Regions from separate parts of the Nocardia sp. NPDC059240 genome, predicted to be linked through region 4. Evidence: riboswitches for the same ligand, from Rfam matches in the RefSeq annotation. Region 4 holds a riboswitch; each other region holds the start of a gene.
The links. Region 4 has a riboswitch for magnesium ahead of ACFXHA_RS19950 (stealth conserved region 3 domain-containing protein). Riboswitches for the same ligand answer to the same signal wherever they lie in the genome.
Positions count from the first base shown of each region.

Region 1: it holds a riboswitch for magnesium, as region 4 does, so the genes downstream of both, ACFXHA_RS00435 (MgtC/SapB family protein) here and ACFXHA_RS19950 (stealth conserved region 3 domain-containing protein) in region 4, are expected to answer to the same signal.
Region 2: it holds a riboswitch for magnesium, as region 4 does, so the genes downstream of both, ACFXHA_RS16460 (NRAMP family divalent metal transporter) here and ACFXHA_RS19950 (stealth conserved region 3 domain-containing protein) in region 4, are expected to answer to the same signal.
Region 3: it holds a riboswitch for magnesium, as region 4 does, so the genes downstream of both, ACFXHA_RS26385 (hypothetical protein) here and ACFXHA_RS19950 (stealth conserved region 3 domain-containing protein) in region 4, are expected to answer to the same signal.

Region 1 is NZ_JBHZAC010000001.1:92,015-96,223, reverse strand. Features, by position in the region: gene ACFXHA_RS00450 (hypothetical protein) at 412-810, shown strand; gene ACFXHA_RS00445 (TetR/AcrR family transcriptional regulator) at 889-1,515, shown strand; gene ACFXHA_RS00440 (VOC family protein) at 1,536-2,015, opposite strand; M-box (ykoK) riboswitch at 2,175-2,348, shown strand; gene ACFXHA_RS00435 (MgtC/SapB family protein) at 2,568-3,281, shown strand; gene ACFXHA_RS00430 (ABC transporter permease) at 3,278-4,209, shown strand, end outside.
Region 2 is NZ_JBHZAC010000004.1:387,506-391,714, forward strand. Features, by position in the region: gene ACFXHA_RS16450 (APC family permease) at 1-1,010, shown strand, start outside; gene ACFXHA_RS16455 (hypothetical protein) at 1,066-1,785, opposite strand; M-box (ykoK) riboswitch at 2,075-2,254, shown strand; gene ACFXHA_RS16460 (NRAMP family divalent metal transporter) at 2,619-4,209, shown strand, end outside.
Region 3 is NZ_JBHZAC010000007.1:277,457-281,665, forward strand. Features, by position in the region: gene ACFXHA_RS26375 (nitrate/sulfonate/bicarbonate ABC transporter ATP-binding protein) at 1-92, opposite strand, end outside; gene ACFXHA_RS26380 (ABC transporter permease) at 106-1,863, opposite strand; gene ACFXHA_RS26385 (hypothetical protein) at 1,874-2,572, opposite strand; M-box (ykoK) riboswitch at 2,932-3,104, opposite strand; gene ACFXHA_RS26390 (DUF3558 family protein) at 3,202-3,726, shown strand; gene ACFXHA_RS26395 (DUF3558 domain-containing protein) at 3,726-4,209, shown strand, end outside.
Region 4 is NZ_JBHZAC010000005.1:257,533-261,741, reverse strand. Features, by position in the region: gene ACFXHA_RS19955 (Nramp family divalent metal transporter) at 1-188, shown strand, start outside; gene ACFXHA_RS19950 (stealth conserved region 3 domain-containing protein) at 201-1,571, opposite strand; M-box (ykoK) riboswitch at 1,648-1,826, opposite strand; gene ACFXHA_RS19945 (hypothetical protein) at 2,078-2,989, shown strand; gene ACFXHA_RS19940 (FUSC family protein) at 3,000-4,209, opposite strand, start outside.

The DNA of each region.
Region 1 (4,209 bases), on a different contig from region 4:
CCGAACGCGGGATCGGGTCCGGTTCGGCGACGCCGGGTTTCGCGGCACCCGCTGTGCTGGCGGGAACGCGGGTGCGAGCCGCGGGGAAGCCGGCTCGCCGTGCCCGTCGGCGGGGGCGTCTGCGCGTTGCCGCTCCCCACTGATTCGGACAATCGGAACGTTAGCGGCACGTTAGCTATTCGGCGAATCGGACGGACGAATTAGGGGATCGTTAGGGGCGTCGAGGTTTTCGCGTCGATTGCGGCGAAACCCGTTGATTGCGGGCGATCATGGCGGCTGCCGCGGCGGCGGTCACTACCGGACGAGTAGTCCGATACGCGCGTGTCGGGTCCCCTGAACGCTGACACTTCCCTTATGCGCCAACGGCGTCGCAGATCCCGCATTCACCCTCATCTGGGGAGATGATCGACGATGATCCGGTCACGGAAGTCGGCCCTCACCGCATTCACCGCCTTCGCCGCCGCCGGCGCGGCACTCGTGCTCACCGCACCCGACGCCGGGGCGTACGTCACCAGCGTCACGGTGGCCACCGGTTCGAGCATCGGTGGCGGCTACGGCACCAACTGCTCCTACACGGTCACCGTGAACGGCAGTCCCAACGAATACGTCTGGCTCTACGACAGCGCGTCGGGCAGTTTCAACCCGCAGCAGTTCAGTCTCGGCACCGGCGGCACCGCCACCTCGAGCTGGACGCCGACGGCCAAGGGGCAGCACTATGTGCAGGCCTGGTCCTACAACGGGTCGCAGTGGGCGCTGGTGACAGTCGGCACCGGCATCAATCTGGGCAGCGCCTGCGTGGTCACCGGCTGACCCGCCTGCTCATCAATACCGATCGGTCCGGGGCCGGGTGTGCATGCCCGCCCGGCCCCGGGCATTACTCTTGACCCGGTGCAGACCGAGCAACCGCCCTCCGACGCCGAGCCCCGCATCTGGGGTGGAACGACCCTCACCGAACGCCGTGAGGCGCGCCGGACCGCGCTGCTCGAGGCCGCACTGGATCTGATCGGCGAATCCGGGGCGGGCGCGGTCACCATGCGCGCGGTCTGCCGCCGCGCCACCCTGACCGACCGCTACTTCTACGAATCCTTCGCCAGCCGAGACGAACTGCTCGACGTGCTCTACCGGCAGATCGCCGAGGAGTTCCTGGATCCGATGACCGCCTTCGCCGTCGTCGACGATCCGGTGCGCGACCGCATGCTGTCGGAAACCTTGGTGGACAAGGTCCTCGAGGATCCGCGTAAATCGCGGCTGTTCCTGGTGGAGCCGTATTCCTCGACGGGGCTGGGGCAGACCACGATCGCGGTCATGCCCGCCTTCACCCGGCTGATCCAGGACCACCTCTTCGCCCATATCGACGATCCCGTGCAGCGGCGGCTGGCAGCGGTCACCATGGCCTCGGGCAACGCGGGCATGTTCTCGGCCTGGCTCAACGGCACGCTGCGCGCCACGCGTGAGCAGATCGTGGATCACCTGGTCGAGACCATCGACGCCTATCGCGGTGTGTATCGCGGCTGAAGTCCGCGAATTACGCCGGTTCAGGCCGCATCGGTCGGCATCTCGAAGTCGGAGGGCAGGCCGAGATATTGGGCCAGTGGCGGTCCGCCGCGGCCGAATTCGACCAGTTCGAGGCGCAATCCGTCGGCGGTGCGGTGGTAGTAGACACCGGGCTCGGTGTCGCCGTGCAGCACGACGGCGCTCGCCTCGAGAGGGAAGCCTTGCGCGGCCATCCGTTCGGATTCGGCTCGCGCGTCCGCGGCCCAGTAGCCGATGTGGTGCAGGCCGAGGGTATCCCACACCGTGCCCGGAGTGCGTTGCAGCAGTTCGATATACGGCGGCCCCTGCCGCGAGATGGTCATCCGGGGTGCGGTATCGGCCGGGTCGCCGGGCCCGGACTGATGCCCGCTGGGCACGATCGGTCCCCAGTCGGAGCCCAGCAGTTCGCTGAGTTCGTCCATGGCTGCGCGAAGATCGCTGACCACCACTCCGAGGTGGTAGCCGACGTTGATGATGGGCATCTGCGAGCTCCTCTGTTCGGGGTTCGGACCTGCCCACCGTAACAATCCGACCGATCGGTCGGAATAATGATGGGAGCTGGTTCACGCGAACACCTCCATCGCGACGGCGGTCACATCGATTTGCCGATCGACGGGCACGGGTGTTTACTCATCGCCGCAAGGTGCCGTCGTTAGCTGAGGCTCCTTCACGGATACAGGCCGGCGATCCCGAACGTCGAGAGACGCCCCGGATCAGGACAGGTTGCCCCGAGTTAAGGGGTAGCCCCGACCGGCTCCCACCCGCGGGTGGGTTTACGCCGTGGAGTGCTGAACGTCTTACGAGGGGTGGTACCCGAATCGGCGGTTTTCGCCGTTCCCACTCCCCTGGCATGTGTATGCGCTGTGCCGAGGAGGTGGTGGTCGTGCCCGATGGACCGTATCGAAGTCCGTTAGCCAATCGTTCACTCGGCGACACCGCTGCAATCCCTCGCCCGCTACCGCACGCCCTGTAGCGTCCGATCGGGAGCGTCTGATCTGTAGCGTGCGCCGTCCTCCCCTGTTTCGGAGAATGCAATGACCACGTGGGAAATGCTGCTGCGCCTCGGCACCGGTGTCGGGTTGGGTGCGGTGATCGGGTTCGAGCGCCAGTTCCGGGCGCGGATGGCCGGATTGCGCACCAACGCGCTCGTCGCCGCCGGGGCGACACTGTTCGTGCTGTTGTCCGCGCACGGCTTCAGCGGGCGCGACGCCGATCCGACTCGTGTTGCGGCACAGATCGTTTCGGGTATCGGGTTCCTGGGCGCGGGTGTCATCCTGCGCGACGGGTTCAATATCCGCGGGCTCAATACCGCCGCCACCCTGTGGTGTGCGGCCGCGGTGGGCGCGTTGGCGGGTGCGGGTATGTATCCGACCGCGGTGGCGGGCACGGTGGCGGTGGTCGTGGTGAACACCGCGCTGCGCACGGTGGCGCGCACGGTGGATCGTCCGGTGACCGACGGTCCCGAGGCGCAGGTCGCCCTGTATGCGTTCACCGCCGACACCGATGACGACCACGAGGCGCATGTGCGGGCGCTGCTGGTGCAGTCGTTGACGCGCACCGACTTTCAGCTCAATTCGATCTCGAGCCACGACACCAAACCCGGGCGGGTGCAGGTGCGTGCGGAGTTGACCGGGGACCGGCGCGACGATCGGCAGATGGAGGCGGCGGTGAGCCGGTTGAGCTTGGAGCCGTCGGTGACCAGTGTCGGGTGGCGCACGGTTCCGATGCCGGTGGAGGACGAGCAGTGAACGCGTCACTGCGGTCGTATCCCACCCGCGGCGTGCTGGATAGGCCGCGCTCGCGGTGGGCGGATATCGCGGTGTTCGCGGGCGCGGCCATTCTGATCTGGCTGATCGTGCGGGTCTCGGCGGGCATGCACGTGCCCTTCGACGAGAATTCCGCGCCCACAACGGTGTCCACCGATCCGGGTGAGCTGCCCTACTATGCCGCGCGGTCACTGTTGCGCATGCTGCTGGCCCTGGGACTGTCGATCCTGTTCACCTTCGTCTACGCGACCGCGGCCGCGCGGCTGCCGCGGGCGGAGAAAGTGCTGCTGCCGCTGCTCGACATTCTGCAGTCGGTGCCGATCCTGGGCTTCCTGTCGGTGACGGTGACGGGGTTCATCGCCCTGTTCCCGGGTTCCTCGCTGGGCCTCGAGTGCGCCTCGATCTTCGCGATCTTCACCTCGCAGGCGTGGAACATGACCTTCGCGTTCCACCACAGCCTGGTCTCGCAGCCGCGTGAACTCGATGAGGCCGCCCGGAATCTGAGACTCTCACGCTGGCAACGGTTCTGGCGGGTCGATGTCCCCTCGGGCATGTTCCCGCTGGTGTGGAACGCGATGATGAGTTTCGGCGGCGGCTGGTTCTTCCTGACCGCGGCCGAAGCCATCAGCGTCAACAACCGCCAGTACGTATTGCCGGGCATCGGCTCGTATGTCGCCACCGCCAACGCCGATTCGCAGATCGGGCGGGTGTTGCTGGCCATCGCCGTGATGGTCGTGATGATCATCGGGCTCAATGTACTGTTCTGGCGGCCGCTCACGGTGTGGGCGGAGCGATTCCGCATGGAGGACACCGAATCCGCGGACGCGCCGCGCAGCCTGATGCTGGATCTGTTGCGCCGCAGCCATGTTCCCGGGCTGCTGGGCCGGGCGCTCGGGCCGCTGGTGTACCC
Region 2 (4,209 bases), on a different contig from region 4:
GGAAATGGGTCGGCGTGGGTGTCATCGCGGTGACCACGGTGGTCGCGCTGCTCAATATCAAGGCGAACGCCTGGGTCACCGGAGTCTTTCTGTGCGTGGAGGTTTCGGCCATCGCGGTACTCGTCGCGCTGGGCGCGACACATGTCGAGCGCGGTCCGGCCACCTTCGTGCACGCGCAGACCATCGGCTCGGACGGCCTGGCGAACGTGGGCATCGGATCCCTGGCGACGCTCATCCCGGTGGCGTTGTTCGCCTACAACGGTTACGGCGCGGCGGTCTACTACGCGGAGGAGACGCGCAACGCCACCCGCACGATCGGCCGCGTGATCATGATCTGCCTGGCTGCCACGGTCGCCATCGAGATCCTGCCGCTGGCCGCCGTGGTGCTGGGCGCGCCGTCGCTCACCGACCTGCTGCACAGCGACGCACCGATGAACTACTTCCTCACCGCCCGTGGCGGTTCGGCGGTGAATACCGCGGTGAGCGTGGGGATCGCGATCGCCATCGTGAACGCCGTCATCGCGATCATCCTGCAGATCGCGCGCCTGCTGTTCGCCTCGGCCCGCGATCGCAGCTGGCCGGATCCGATCGATCGGGCCCTGGGCGCGGTGCATCCGCGCCTGCACACCCCGGTGGTGGCGACCCTGGTGGTGGGTGCGCTCGCGGTGCTGGCCGCCGCACTGCTGCCGATGCACTGGCTCATCGTGGCCACCGGTGCGGGTCTGGTGCTGGTGTATCTGTTCGTGGCGCTCTCGGCGCTGCGAATCCGGCTGGCAGGCAGCGAGATCCGGGGTGGCTATCGCATGCCGTTGTGGCCGTTGCCGCCGGTGATCGTCATCGCGGTGATGCTCTACTCGGCCTACAGCCTGGGCCGCGACGACTGGCAGCAGATCGCGTTCGCGGCGGCGGCCATGGCCGCGGGCTACCTGTACTACGCGCTCTACCTGCATCCGAAGCGCGCTGAGCGCTGGACCCTGCCCGACCCGATCCACGAAGACGGCCCGGCATAGACGAAGGCCCCGGTCGCGCCCTCATCGACACGACCGGGGCCCGAGCCCACGGCGACTACTTCGTCGGAGCCGGGACGAAGGGCTGGTTGATGGTGGTGAAGTACTGGACAGCGGCGGCGATGGCGACGGGGGCCGTGACGAGGATCATGCCCGCGATCGCACCCAGGGCGCCCATGGCCGCGGCACCCGCGAGGCAGCCGACGACGGCACCCGGCAGGAAGAAGAACAGACCGCCGATAATGCCGGTGGCCAGCGACGCGCCGGCTCCCACGGCGATGCCGCCCAGGGCACACCCGACGGCCGCGCCGCCGATGCCGCCGACCAGCGTGCCGATGGTCGCGCCGACGGAGATGGTGTCCTTCATGCGGTTCCAGGCCGCCTGCTCACGGTCGTACGGAGTCTTCCACGGAGCGGTGTCCTCGAACGGCAGGGCGACCGGCTGATAGACGGCGTGCTGCATATCGAACTGCGGTGTCAGAGTGGCGGTCAGGCCACGGATTTCGGCCGCGATGGGGAATACGAAATCGTCGACACGGAAGGTGAGTTCTTGTCCAGCAACTACCGAGCCATCGGCACCGTGGATCTTGAAGACGCCGTTGTCGACGTCCATGGATCCGATATCGGTGGTGATGGTCGCGGTCCGGTCGGTGGCCGATGCCGTGTAGTGGATGGCACCCACATCACCGGTGGTGGGATCGGCATTCACCGTTCCCGCTGTAATTGCTGTGACGGCGGCCACCAATGCGGTAACCGCGGCTAATCCGCTCTTGCGCACTTGATTTACCTCGATTTAATAGGCCCGCGTCATCAGAACTCATCGCAGGTTCAGTTATTGACAAGCAAACTTTAAGTCTGTTCTCAGGGGCAGCAATGGACATTTGCCCTTTAGTGACTCGATACACATATTCAGACCCCGTTGCGCGGCGAATATTCTTGCCGTTCACCTGGATTTCAAAAAGGGGTCACCGACACCGTCCGCGGACCGGCTTGCGGCGCAAGAAGATTCCGGAGAACCGACCGGACCGGATTTGACAACGTCCAGGACCAGGCCCACCATTGCTCAGTCAGCACCTCGCTAGGCGAGGCTCCTGTACGAACACAGGCCACTGATCCGACGACGTCGAGAGACGCCCAGGGTTAGGACAGATCACCCCGGATTAAGGGGTGATCCGAAGTGGCTTCCCCGGGCCGCGAGCCCCCGGATACGTCGTGCAGTGCCGAAGCTCTGACGAGAGGGGTGCGGGGCGACGCCACAGGTGTGTGCCCGAATCCCCTCTTGCCGTGCGCGATGCGACATCACAGGCGGTGACACGGTGGTCACCCGGCAGCGACGTCCCCGTACGTCCCGGCGGCAAGGAGGTGAGGGACGAACAATGAGTTCCGGCGATAGTCCGTATCCGAGTATGGATTTCCGAATCCCCACGTCCCCGGCTTGCCGCATTCCGGTCACCGGCTGATCCGTTCCCACACCGCTCCGCCCCGCGTCGTCCCGACGCCGGTCGCGGACCGACGTGTGCCTCGAACCGGTTCACCGTGCCCGAAATCGCTTGGCGGCCGGGTGTATTCCGCATGCCGATACACCCGATGATCGAAAGCGAGGGAAGGGCCATGGCCTTCTTCGCGAACGGCTCCCGCCGCTCCACCACCGTCGCCGCACCCGCCGGCGCAGTAGATGCCCGTCCCACCGGTGCTGTCATGGACAGTGCGCACGTCGGCGATATCGTCGGCGCGCTGGGCTCCATCGGCCAGCACGACACCCTCGAGGGCCGCACCCGCGGCCAGCGCCTGCGCATGCTGCTGGCCATCATCGGCCCCGGCCTGATCGTGATGGTCGGCGACAACGACGCCGGCGGCATCGCCACCTATGCGCAGGCCGGACAGAACTACGGCATGGCGCTGGTCTGGACGCTGGTGCTGCTCATCCCGGTGCTGTACGTGAACCAGGAGATGGTGGTGCGCCTCGGCGCGGTCGCCGGGGTCGGGCACGCGCGCTTGATCTTCGATCGGTTCGGCAAGTTCTGGGGCGCGTTCAGCGTGGGCGACCTGTTCATCGTGAACGCGCTGACCATCGTCACCGAGTTCATCGGTGTCTCGATGGCGCTCAACTATTTCGGCCTGCCCAAGGCGATCTCGGTGCCGCTGGCGGCGGTGACGCTGTTCGCCATGGTGGCGGGCGGCTCGTTCCGGCGCTGGGAGCGGTTCCTGTTCGGGCTGATCGCGCTGAACATCGTGATGTTCCCGCTGGCATTCCTGGTGCACCCCAAGGTCTCCGAGGTGGCGCACGGGTTCCTGCCGTCCTTCCCGGGCGGGCTGAACTCGACGCTGCTGCTGCTCATCGTCTCCATCGTCGGCACCACGGTCGCGCCCTGGCAGCTGTTCTTCCAGCAGTCCAATATCGTCGACAAGCGCATCACGCCGCGCTGGATCCGCTACGAGCGCATCGATCTGTGGGTCGGCATCGTGGTCGTCATGGTCGGCGCGGTGGCCATCATGGCCGCGGCGGCCTTCGGTCTCGCGGGCACCGACGCGGTCGGCAACTTCACCGACGCCGGGGCTGTGGCCCAGTCCCTGCACGATCACATGGGCACCACGGTCGGCGCGCTGTTCGCCATGCTGCTGTTGGATGCCTCGCTGATCGGCGCGAACGCGGTCGGCCTGGCCACCACGTACGCCCTCGGCGACACCCTCGGCAAGCGGCACTCGCTGCACTGGAAGGTCAGTGAGGCACCGGCGTTCTACCTCGGTTACGCGGCGCTGCTGGCCGTCGCGGGCGCGGTGTCCTTCAGCCCCGACCATGTGCTGGGTCTGCTGACCCAGGGCGTGCAGGCGCTGGCCGGTGTCCTGCTGCCCTCGGCCACGGTGTTCCTGGTGCTGCTGTGCAATGACAAGGCGGTGCTCGGGCCGTGGGTGAACACGGTGCGCCAGAACATCGTCGCCGGAATCATCGTGTGGTCGCTGGTGCTGCTGTCGCTGGCGCTGACCGCGGCGGTGTTCTTCCCGGGTCTGTCCACGCTCACCATCGAGGTCGGTTTCGGTGTCGGCGCGCTGGTCGGCGTCCTCGGCGGGGCGGGCATGCTGATCGCCTGGCAGCGCGGCAAGCGCCGTGAAACCGAGCGCACCGCACGGGAACTCGGAAACCTGGACCCGGACCAGGTGGAGGAGCTGGAGTCCACTCCCCTCACCCGGGCCGAGCGCAAGG
Region 3 (4,209 bases), on a different contig from region 4:
ATGCGGACATCGGACAGAACCGCCAGCTGTTCGCCGGACGGGTTGGTGAAGTTCTTGGTGACGCGATCCACGGTGATGACGGGTGCGGACATGGCGTCCTCCTTTCTAGACGAGCGCGTACCGGGTCTCGGCGGTGCGCTGTAGTCGCCGCCAGACCAGGCGGTTGATGGCCACGGTCACCACGGACATCACGAGCGTGCCGAGCAGCACCTTCGCGAATTGATCGTTGGTGGTGGCATTGGTGATGTACGCGCCCAGACCGAAGGCCTCCAGGTGCGTGCCGCCGGATTCGACGACCTCGCCGACGAGCGTGGCGTTCCACGCACCGCCGAACGCGGTGATCGCACCGACCACATAGCCGGGGGCGATCGCGGGCAGGATCAACGACTTCCAGCGTTCCCGCCCGTGCACGCCCAGATCGTCCATGGCCTCGCGCAGATCGGTGGGGATCTGCCCGGCGGCCGCGATCACGTTGAACAGCACGTACCACTGCGCGCCCAGCGCCATCAGCACGGTGCCGCCGATATTGAGCGAGATGCCGGTGTAGGTCAGTCCCGCGACCACGAAGATGTACAGGAACTGGGCCGGGAAACTCGCCATCACCTGCACCACCGGTTGCGCGAACCGGCAGATGCGCGGATTCATGCCGATCCACACGCCGACCGGCACCCACACGATGGTGGAGAAGACCAGCAGCACCGCCACCCGGCTGAGGCTGGCCAGACCCATCAGCGAGGCGGGCCCGAACTCGGCGAAACCGACTGTGCGCTCGAAGTATCGGGCCAGCGTCCACGCGCCCCAGCCCAGCGCCGCGAACAGCACGGCGAAGAACACCGCATCCCCGGCCAGGCTGCCGCGCTTGGCGTCGTAGGGCGAGCGGGTGGCGCGCCCGAAGATCCGCATGCTGCGATCGATGCCCTCGCCGACCGGCCGCAACCGGGTCGCGATCCGAGTGGGAATCGTGGTGCGCCGCAACAGATCCAGCACCAGACTGCGTGGAGCCTGCGCGGATTCGGTGTGCTCCACCCGGAATCGCTCCGACCAGGCCGTGAACGGCCGCCAGAACAGCACGTTCACCAGCACGATGGTGGCGACCATGACGACAGCGCCGATCATGAGCTTGCCGACCGCGGCCTCCGACGTCGCGGCGGCGATGAACGAACCCATGCCGGGCAGCGCCTGATCATTGCCGGACACGCTGATGACCTCCGAGGACGCCAGCATGAACCAGGCCCCGCCGAAACTCATCATGCCGTTCCAGACCATGGGGATCATGGCCGCGGGAATCTCGACCCGGGTCAGCCGCTGCCAGCGGGTCAGCCGCATCATGCGCGCCGATTCGTCCAGCTCACGCGGCATATTCCGGAGGGCCTGATAGTAGGCGAAGGTCATGTTCCAGGCCATCGCGGTGAAGATGGCGAACACGCACGCCGCCTCCGCGCCCAGATACGAGCCCGGGAACAGCGCGATGAACGCCGTCACCGTGATCGATACCAGCGCCAGCACCGGCACCGACTGCAGAATGTCGAGCAACGGGATGAGCACCTTCTCCGCGCGCCGGGAGTGCGCGGCCCACTGGCCGACGACGAGCGTGAAGATGAGGGACGCGACCAGCCCGGCGAACATCCGCAGCGTGGTGCGCGCCGCGTAGTAGGGCAGGTTCGCTGGATCGGTGGAGACGGTGTCGGGGCTGTCGCCCGGCATCCACGGCACCGAGATGTCGCGAAAGAGCTTGACCACCAACACCGTCAGCACCACGCCGGCGGCCAGCAGCAGATAGTCGGCCGGGCGCAGCCCGTTGCGGGCCCGGCGGACCTCGGGAGTTGTCTTGGGGCTGTTGGGGATTGCAATTTGCAGAGTCATGTCTGTTACCTCATTCGGCGGCCGGCGGCGCGTTCACGACATTGAAGAAGTGGATCGCCGACCCGATCAGCGCGGGCACGCCGATGAGCACGTTGAACACCACGACCCCCATGCCCGCGCCGATGACCGCCCCGGCCAGACAGCCGACGATCGCGCCCACCGGACCGGCCGCGACGGTGGTGAGTGCACCGGCGAACAGGCACCCGAGCGGGCCGCCGATGACGGCTCCGAGCAGTGTGGCCACCGCGACGGCCGCACCGATCTCGGTGTTGACGTGGCCCATCGCATTGTTGAAGCGATCCTCGGGGCTGTCGCTGTCGCTGATCGGACTCAGATCGAAGGTCCGCACGGGTGCGCCGACGGCCTGTTCGGTCTGGGCGCGCTCCTCGTCGGTGAGCGGCCGGGCCCGGTCGGGGCGCGGCGCGAGAACGGCCGTGTTGCCGTCGATTCGGGCATCGATCGGGTACATGGTGCCCTGCTTGGCCAGCTGCAACGGCAGCGAGCTCACGACGATCCCGGCGGGGTCGAGGATCTGCAGGCGGTCGTGATCGACCCGCAGCGAGCCCGCGTCGGTGTGCAGTTGGACCGTCCGATCGACGATCGTGGCCCGGGCCTCGATGGCCGCGGGTTCGGCGTGCGCGGTGGCGTGCGTGGTCAGCAGGGCGGCGCTGGTCAACGCGGCCAGCCAGGCGAACATGCGAATTCTCATCAGGATGGTGTCCCCTCATCTGCCGCCGCCCGGCACGGTATTGCGGGCAGCGGTGAATTCCGTCGCGCACGATTGCGCGGACGGCATATGGCATTGGCGGAATTCCGAATTCAGTCGGAAATCGGCATGCGAATATCACGGAACCGCGCAGTGTGCGGCACCGGAATATCGGTGGATTTACGCGCGTCGAGGCGACGCGACGTCGATATGTTTAGTGGCCCGCTCGCAGGCGGAGGGGCCGGCCCGGAGACTCCGGACTGTCAGAGGGCGTCATCTGGCTGCCCCGACCTCCTCAAACTGGTTGAACGCGATACGACAGCGCACACGGGGGAAGGTCGTCCGGCGAAACCGGAACGGGACGAACACCCTCTCGTCAGAGTTTTGGCACTGTGCGACGTATTCCGCTTCCGCGGGAAAGCCACTTTGGATAACCCCTTAATCCGGGGAAATCTGTCCTAACCTTGGGCGTCTCTCGACGTCGTCAGATCAGTGGCCTGTGTTCGTACAGGAGCCTCGCCTATCGAGGTGCGACATCGAACGTAGTTAATGTCCTGTGAATTGTCAAAATTCATATTCGATCGTGGCGTGGATCGCACGACCGGTGGCGTTCGCCTACGCTGGTCGGCGTGATGAGAGCGGTGGGCGTGGCGGCAGGGATCGCCCTGATCGGGGTGGCGGTCGCGGGCTGCGGCGGCACCTCGACGCCGCAGGCGGCCACGACCACGAGTGCCGCGCCCAAAGCGGTACTGGCGTCACCGAATACGATCGGGCTCTGCGGTGGGGTGTCGGACGCGGAGGTCGGGCGGCAGGCGGGGCTCGCCGATCCGGCTCGGGTGTCGGTGAATGCCCTGAGTTGCGTATGGCAGCCGGGCAGCGGTGGCGACGCGGTGATCTTCCACTGGTTCCGGGGCAGTTCGCTCGAGGAACGCCGCACCCAGGTGACCACCGGCAAGCCCGCCACCGTTCAGGTCGCGGGGCAGGCCGGGATCGAATGGCGGGACGCGAGCGGGTGTGAGGTGGCGGTCGCGTTCGGCGATACCGACTTCATCGACTGGACGGTGCGGCACACCGTGCCCGGCGGTTCGAACACCCAGTCCTGCCCGGGCGTCGAAGCGCTGGCCGCGGCCACGTTGCAACAGGCGGGACAGGGCTGATGGCACGCTGGTACTCCCGAATCGCGGTGGCGGCGTTGCTGATCGCCACGGTGACCGGCTGCTCGCACGGGGGCAAACAGGACGATGCGCGCGTGTCCTCGGATCCGAACTTCCTGGCCGGTTGCGGACCATTGGAAGATCAGAAGCTGGCGAGCGCCATCAATGTCACCGGTATGAAGCGGCTCAGCGAGCCCACCATCTGCGACTGGACCGCCGTCAACGCGGGCGGTGGTGCGGTCGACCTCACCTATGCCTGGCTGCGAGACGACACGCTTTCCCGCGAGGTTCAGGTCGCGGGCCAATTCGGTTACCAGATCGAACGATTGGTGGTCCGGAACTTCGGCGGCATGTACTGGCGCGATCCGAAGGATCCGGGCAGTTGCGCGGTGACGGTGGCCGATACCGGGACCGTCACCTGGTGGGTGCACAACCGCGATCACACCGCCCGGCCCGATCCCTGCGCGGCGGCGATGGCCCTGATGA
Region 4 (4,209 bases):
CGGCTCCCGCCCCGGCCCCCGTGTTCGACCGGTCCGAGAAGGAACATTGGCGGATGCCGCCCCTGGCCCTGCTCGAACCGGTCACCTGGTCGGCCGGTACCAAACTCGGGATGCTGGCGTTGCGTGGCTACCTCGTGATCGGCGCGATCCTGTTGGTGGTCAAGGCGGTACAGCTCGGTCGAGGCTGACCGCCCACCCGGCTACGCGGCGAAGGTGCCGGACTCCGCCGCCGTGTCGATCAGCTCGGCGGCGGTGCGCTCCCAGGGTGCGGGGCGGGGGAAGTAGTGCTCCAGGAAGCACCGCACCCGCGACGTGCGGTGGGATTCCTCCACCTCGGGGAAGCTGCTGTCGTTGAGGCAGAAGAAGTCCGCGTCGCGGCGCACCGACAGGATGCCGAGCTGATCGAGCCCGTCGAAGGTCGTGGTGTCGACGTAGCGCACCCACGCGGTTTCGTGCCGTACCGCGCGACCGGTCAGCAGGGCGTAGTAGTGGAAGAGCGAGTTCGTCACCGAGATATCGGTGCTGGAGCGGAACGGGCTGGCCTGTGTCCGGGCGAAATCCGCGGGGAACTCCCGCTCCATCTCCAGCAGCACGCTGCGGCGCAGCGGGGTCGGCGCGTGTTCGAGGTGGCGGGTGATCACCTGCCCGAATCGATCCTGCAGCAGTTTCCGGTTCACGCGAGCCCCGTTCTCGAATCCGCTGCGCTGCTCGGTGTTCGGCCCGGTGCCGATGCGCAGATCGGATTCGACGAAGCGGCTGATGCCACCGGAGGTGAAGAACATCTCCGGCGACACGGGACGCCCGAAGAACATGTCGTCGTTGGCGTAGATGAAGTGCTCGCTCAACCCCGGAATGTGTTGCAGCTGTGACTCGATCGCGTGCGAGTTGAAGGTCGGCAGGCTGCTCGGATCCGAAAAGTGTTCTGCCGCACGAACAATCGTCACCTTCGGATCGTCGGCGAGCCAGCGCGGCGGCGTCGAATCGGTGGCGATGAAGATGCGGCGCACCCACGGCGCGTATTCGTGCACGGATCGCAGCGCGAAGCGCAGCTCATCGATCTGTCGGGTGCGCGCCGGTGCGGCGTCGCCCTCGCCGAAAGCGACGCCGACCGCGGCCGCGGTGCGTCGCGCGGCCAGCGCCGGGTCATTGCCGTCGACCCAGGAGAACACGAGGTCGATGGGGAATCCGATATCGCCGGCGTGCGGCTCGAACATCCCCTCGGGCGACACCCAGTCGCAGCCGAACCGCCGGATCGTGGACAGTTCCAGGTCGGCGGCGGGAAAACTGGTGCGGGTCAAGGCATTCGGGCGTGGACAACGCACTTCCTCGGGGCCGAAATCCCAGTACTCGATCGTGATGGCGCCCGGGCCGCCGTCGACGCGCAGCAGCGGCGCCACCAGTCCCCGGAACTGCTCGCCCAGCGCGAGCGCAGGGGTGCCGTCCGCGGTCCTGATCAGCAGGAAACGGATATTGTTCGCCAGCAGGACACCGCGGGTGAGCAGCAGATTCTCCACCGGGGTCCGCTCGGTGCCGCCTCCGGCCACCGGAACGCAGGTCATCAGGTTCTTCATTCGTACACCTACCTAGGGACTGGACAGGTCTCAGTGAACGCACGAAGGAGTGTTTGCGCGAAAGCCCATGTGCCGCGCGCAACCCCACACGTTGAGCTTCGGCACTGAACGACGTATCCCGACCGGAAATTCGGCGGGAAGCCACTTGGGATCAACCCTTAAGCCGGGAAGATCTGTCCTGATCTTGGGCGTCTCTCGACGTCGTGAGATCAGTGGCCTGTGTTCGAAAAGGAGCCTCACCTAACGAGGTGCACCACAAACTATAGCCACATCGGCAGTAGGCGCGCCGGTAAGGGCGGTCACACGGATTGACTTCCAATACATGTGATGTCAAGCTACTGCCCAATTCAGTCGGGTGACTTCCCGGACAACGGGAAATGTCATGCAGTGCCGCAGCCCTGATCTGAGGGGCTAGCGAAACAACGAATTCCGATGCGACCTGCGTAGTCGGCAGGCCGCGAATTCGTGCACCACAAATCCCGACTCGAAGCACGAAAGCAATACTCATGCGCATCCATACCGCCGGCGCGATCGCGCGCCCCACCAGCGCATTTCGGCCGTGGCGGCTGAGTGTCGCGGCGGGCCTGCTCGCCTTCGTCGCCGCGCAGGCCGCGCCCCTCGCGGCGTCGGCCGCGCCTGCGAGTCCCGCGTGGCCCGCGGTTCCGGCCACGTTGCCACCCGCGGAACTGGCCCGGCAGATGCAGTCCGCGATCCAGGACGCCTCTCCCGGTACCGAAGTCGGCATCGATGTCATCGACACCGGTACCGGCAGTGTGGTCGCGGCCCTCGGCGCCGATCAGTCGTTCTACACCGCATCCGTGGTCAAATTGCTGATCGCGCTCGATGCCCTGCACGGCCAAGGCCCGCAAGCGAATTCAGCCGACCCCGCCCGGCTGGAACGCATGCTCGCGACCAGTGACGACGACATCGCCGACGAGCTGTGGTGTACGGGCGGCGGCACCGACATCGTGAGCCGCATGATCGACCGGATCGGTCTCACCGGTACCCAACTGCCGGAGGACTCCTCGGAATGGGGCGAAACCCGCACCACCCCGGCGGATGTCGTCGCCATCTACCACTACCTCACCACCGCGGTCCCGGAACCGGACCGCCAGGTCATCCTGAACGGCCTGCTCCACAGCACCCGAATCGCCGCCGACGGCACCGACCAGTCCTTCGGCATCCCCACCGTCTTTCCCGGTGTCCCCACCGCGGTCAAACAGGGGTGGATGATGATGAACGCCTCCACGACCATGAACACCACCGGCCTCGTGGCGGCCGCTCCCAACCAGCCCCTGCGCTACCTGGTGGTCGTCCTCACCACTCAACCCGCCGGAATCAGCTGGAGCGCAGCCGGTTCCGCCGTCACCGCCGGTCTCACCGTGCTGCGCACGGCGCCATCCACCACGGTCGCCTAGCGCCCGGTGTTCACGGCAGGTCCGGCATTCGCTCGTCGATGCCGGTGAGCAGGTGGCCGGGCGGGGTGTGCCAGCAGGCGATCAGCAGGGCGACACCGTGGCGTTCACGACGCAGGTATTCGTCCCGATGGGTGCGAGTCCAGGCCGGCTCGGTGCGAGCGGCGACGGTGATGGCGACCGCGGCGCCGGCGAGTTCGTATTGCAGATCGCGGCGCAGGCGCATGGCGCGCGGGTTGTCGGGTGGGGTATCGCGCAGCAGTGCAAGCAGTTTCGCCGAGGCGGCAGAGACGCGACCCTGCATCCACAGCATGCCGCGACGATGCGCGCGCGGAGCGATCAGCCAGAGCGCCGCGATGGCGAGCGCCGCGCCGATCGCAGTCTCGAGCAGGCGATCGCGCAGCAGCGGGGTGAGGTCGCCGGTGAGATCACCGCGCACGCCGACCAGCAGTGCGGCGGGAGTGATGAACGCGGCGGCGAGCGCGTAGTTCCCGGCGGCCAGGAAGTCGATGAGAAACAGCAGCACGGTGAGCACGACGATGACCCAGAATCCGCTGGGAGACAGTCGGATCAGGCCGCCGAGCACGCCGATGCCGAGTACGGTGCCCGCCAATCGGTGCAGCGCCCGGATGGTCCCGTCCGCACGTGCGGGCGCACCACCGAGGACGAGCGCGACCGTCAGGATCGCCCAATCGGGCCGGTCCAGCGGCAGCGCGGTGCACAGCACGGCCGCCAGCGTCGCCGCGACGACGAGTCGTGCGGTGGTGATCGTCGCCCTCGAGTGCGGTGACCAGGTCCGGGCGAGGAGGTAGCCGGGCCCGGGTCGCGACAGCGGGATCGCGGTGTCGTTGGGGAGGAAATCGGGGTTCACGACTCCCGCGAACCGGCGATTGGCGGCGAGTAAGGCCGTCACGAGTGGATCCTCGGGTATCGCGACGGTGCCCGCGTCGTGCAGGGCGGCCCAGGCCGCGACGAGTGCCGCGGTGGCTTCCTGCCGATCGGCCACGGCCGGTCGTTCGAGAGACCGGTCGATCGCGGCGATGGCGGCGGCGACCGCGTCTTGCTGCGGCTTGTTCGGATGCCACAACCACCCGGACATGGAGACGACCATCGAGCCGGCCACTCCGGCCGCGGGCCAGCCGAGCACAGTCGCCAGTGCCGCACCCGATTTCACACCGCTGAATCCGACATCGCAGAGCATCACCGCGAACGCGCCCATCGGC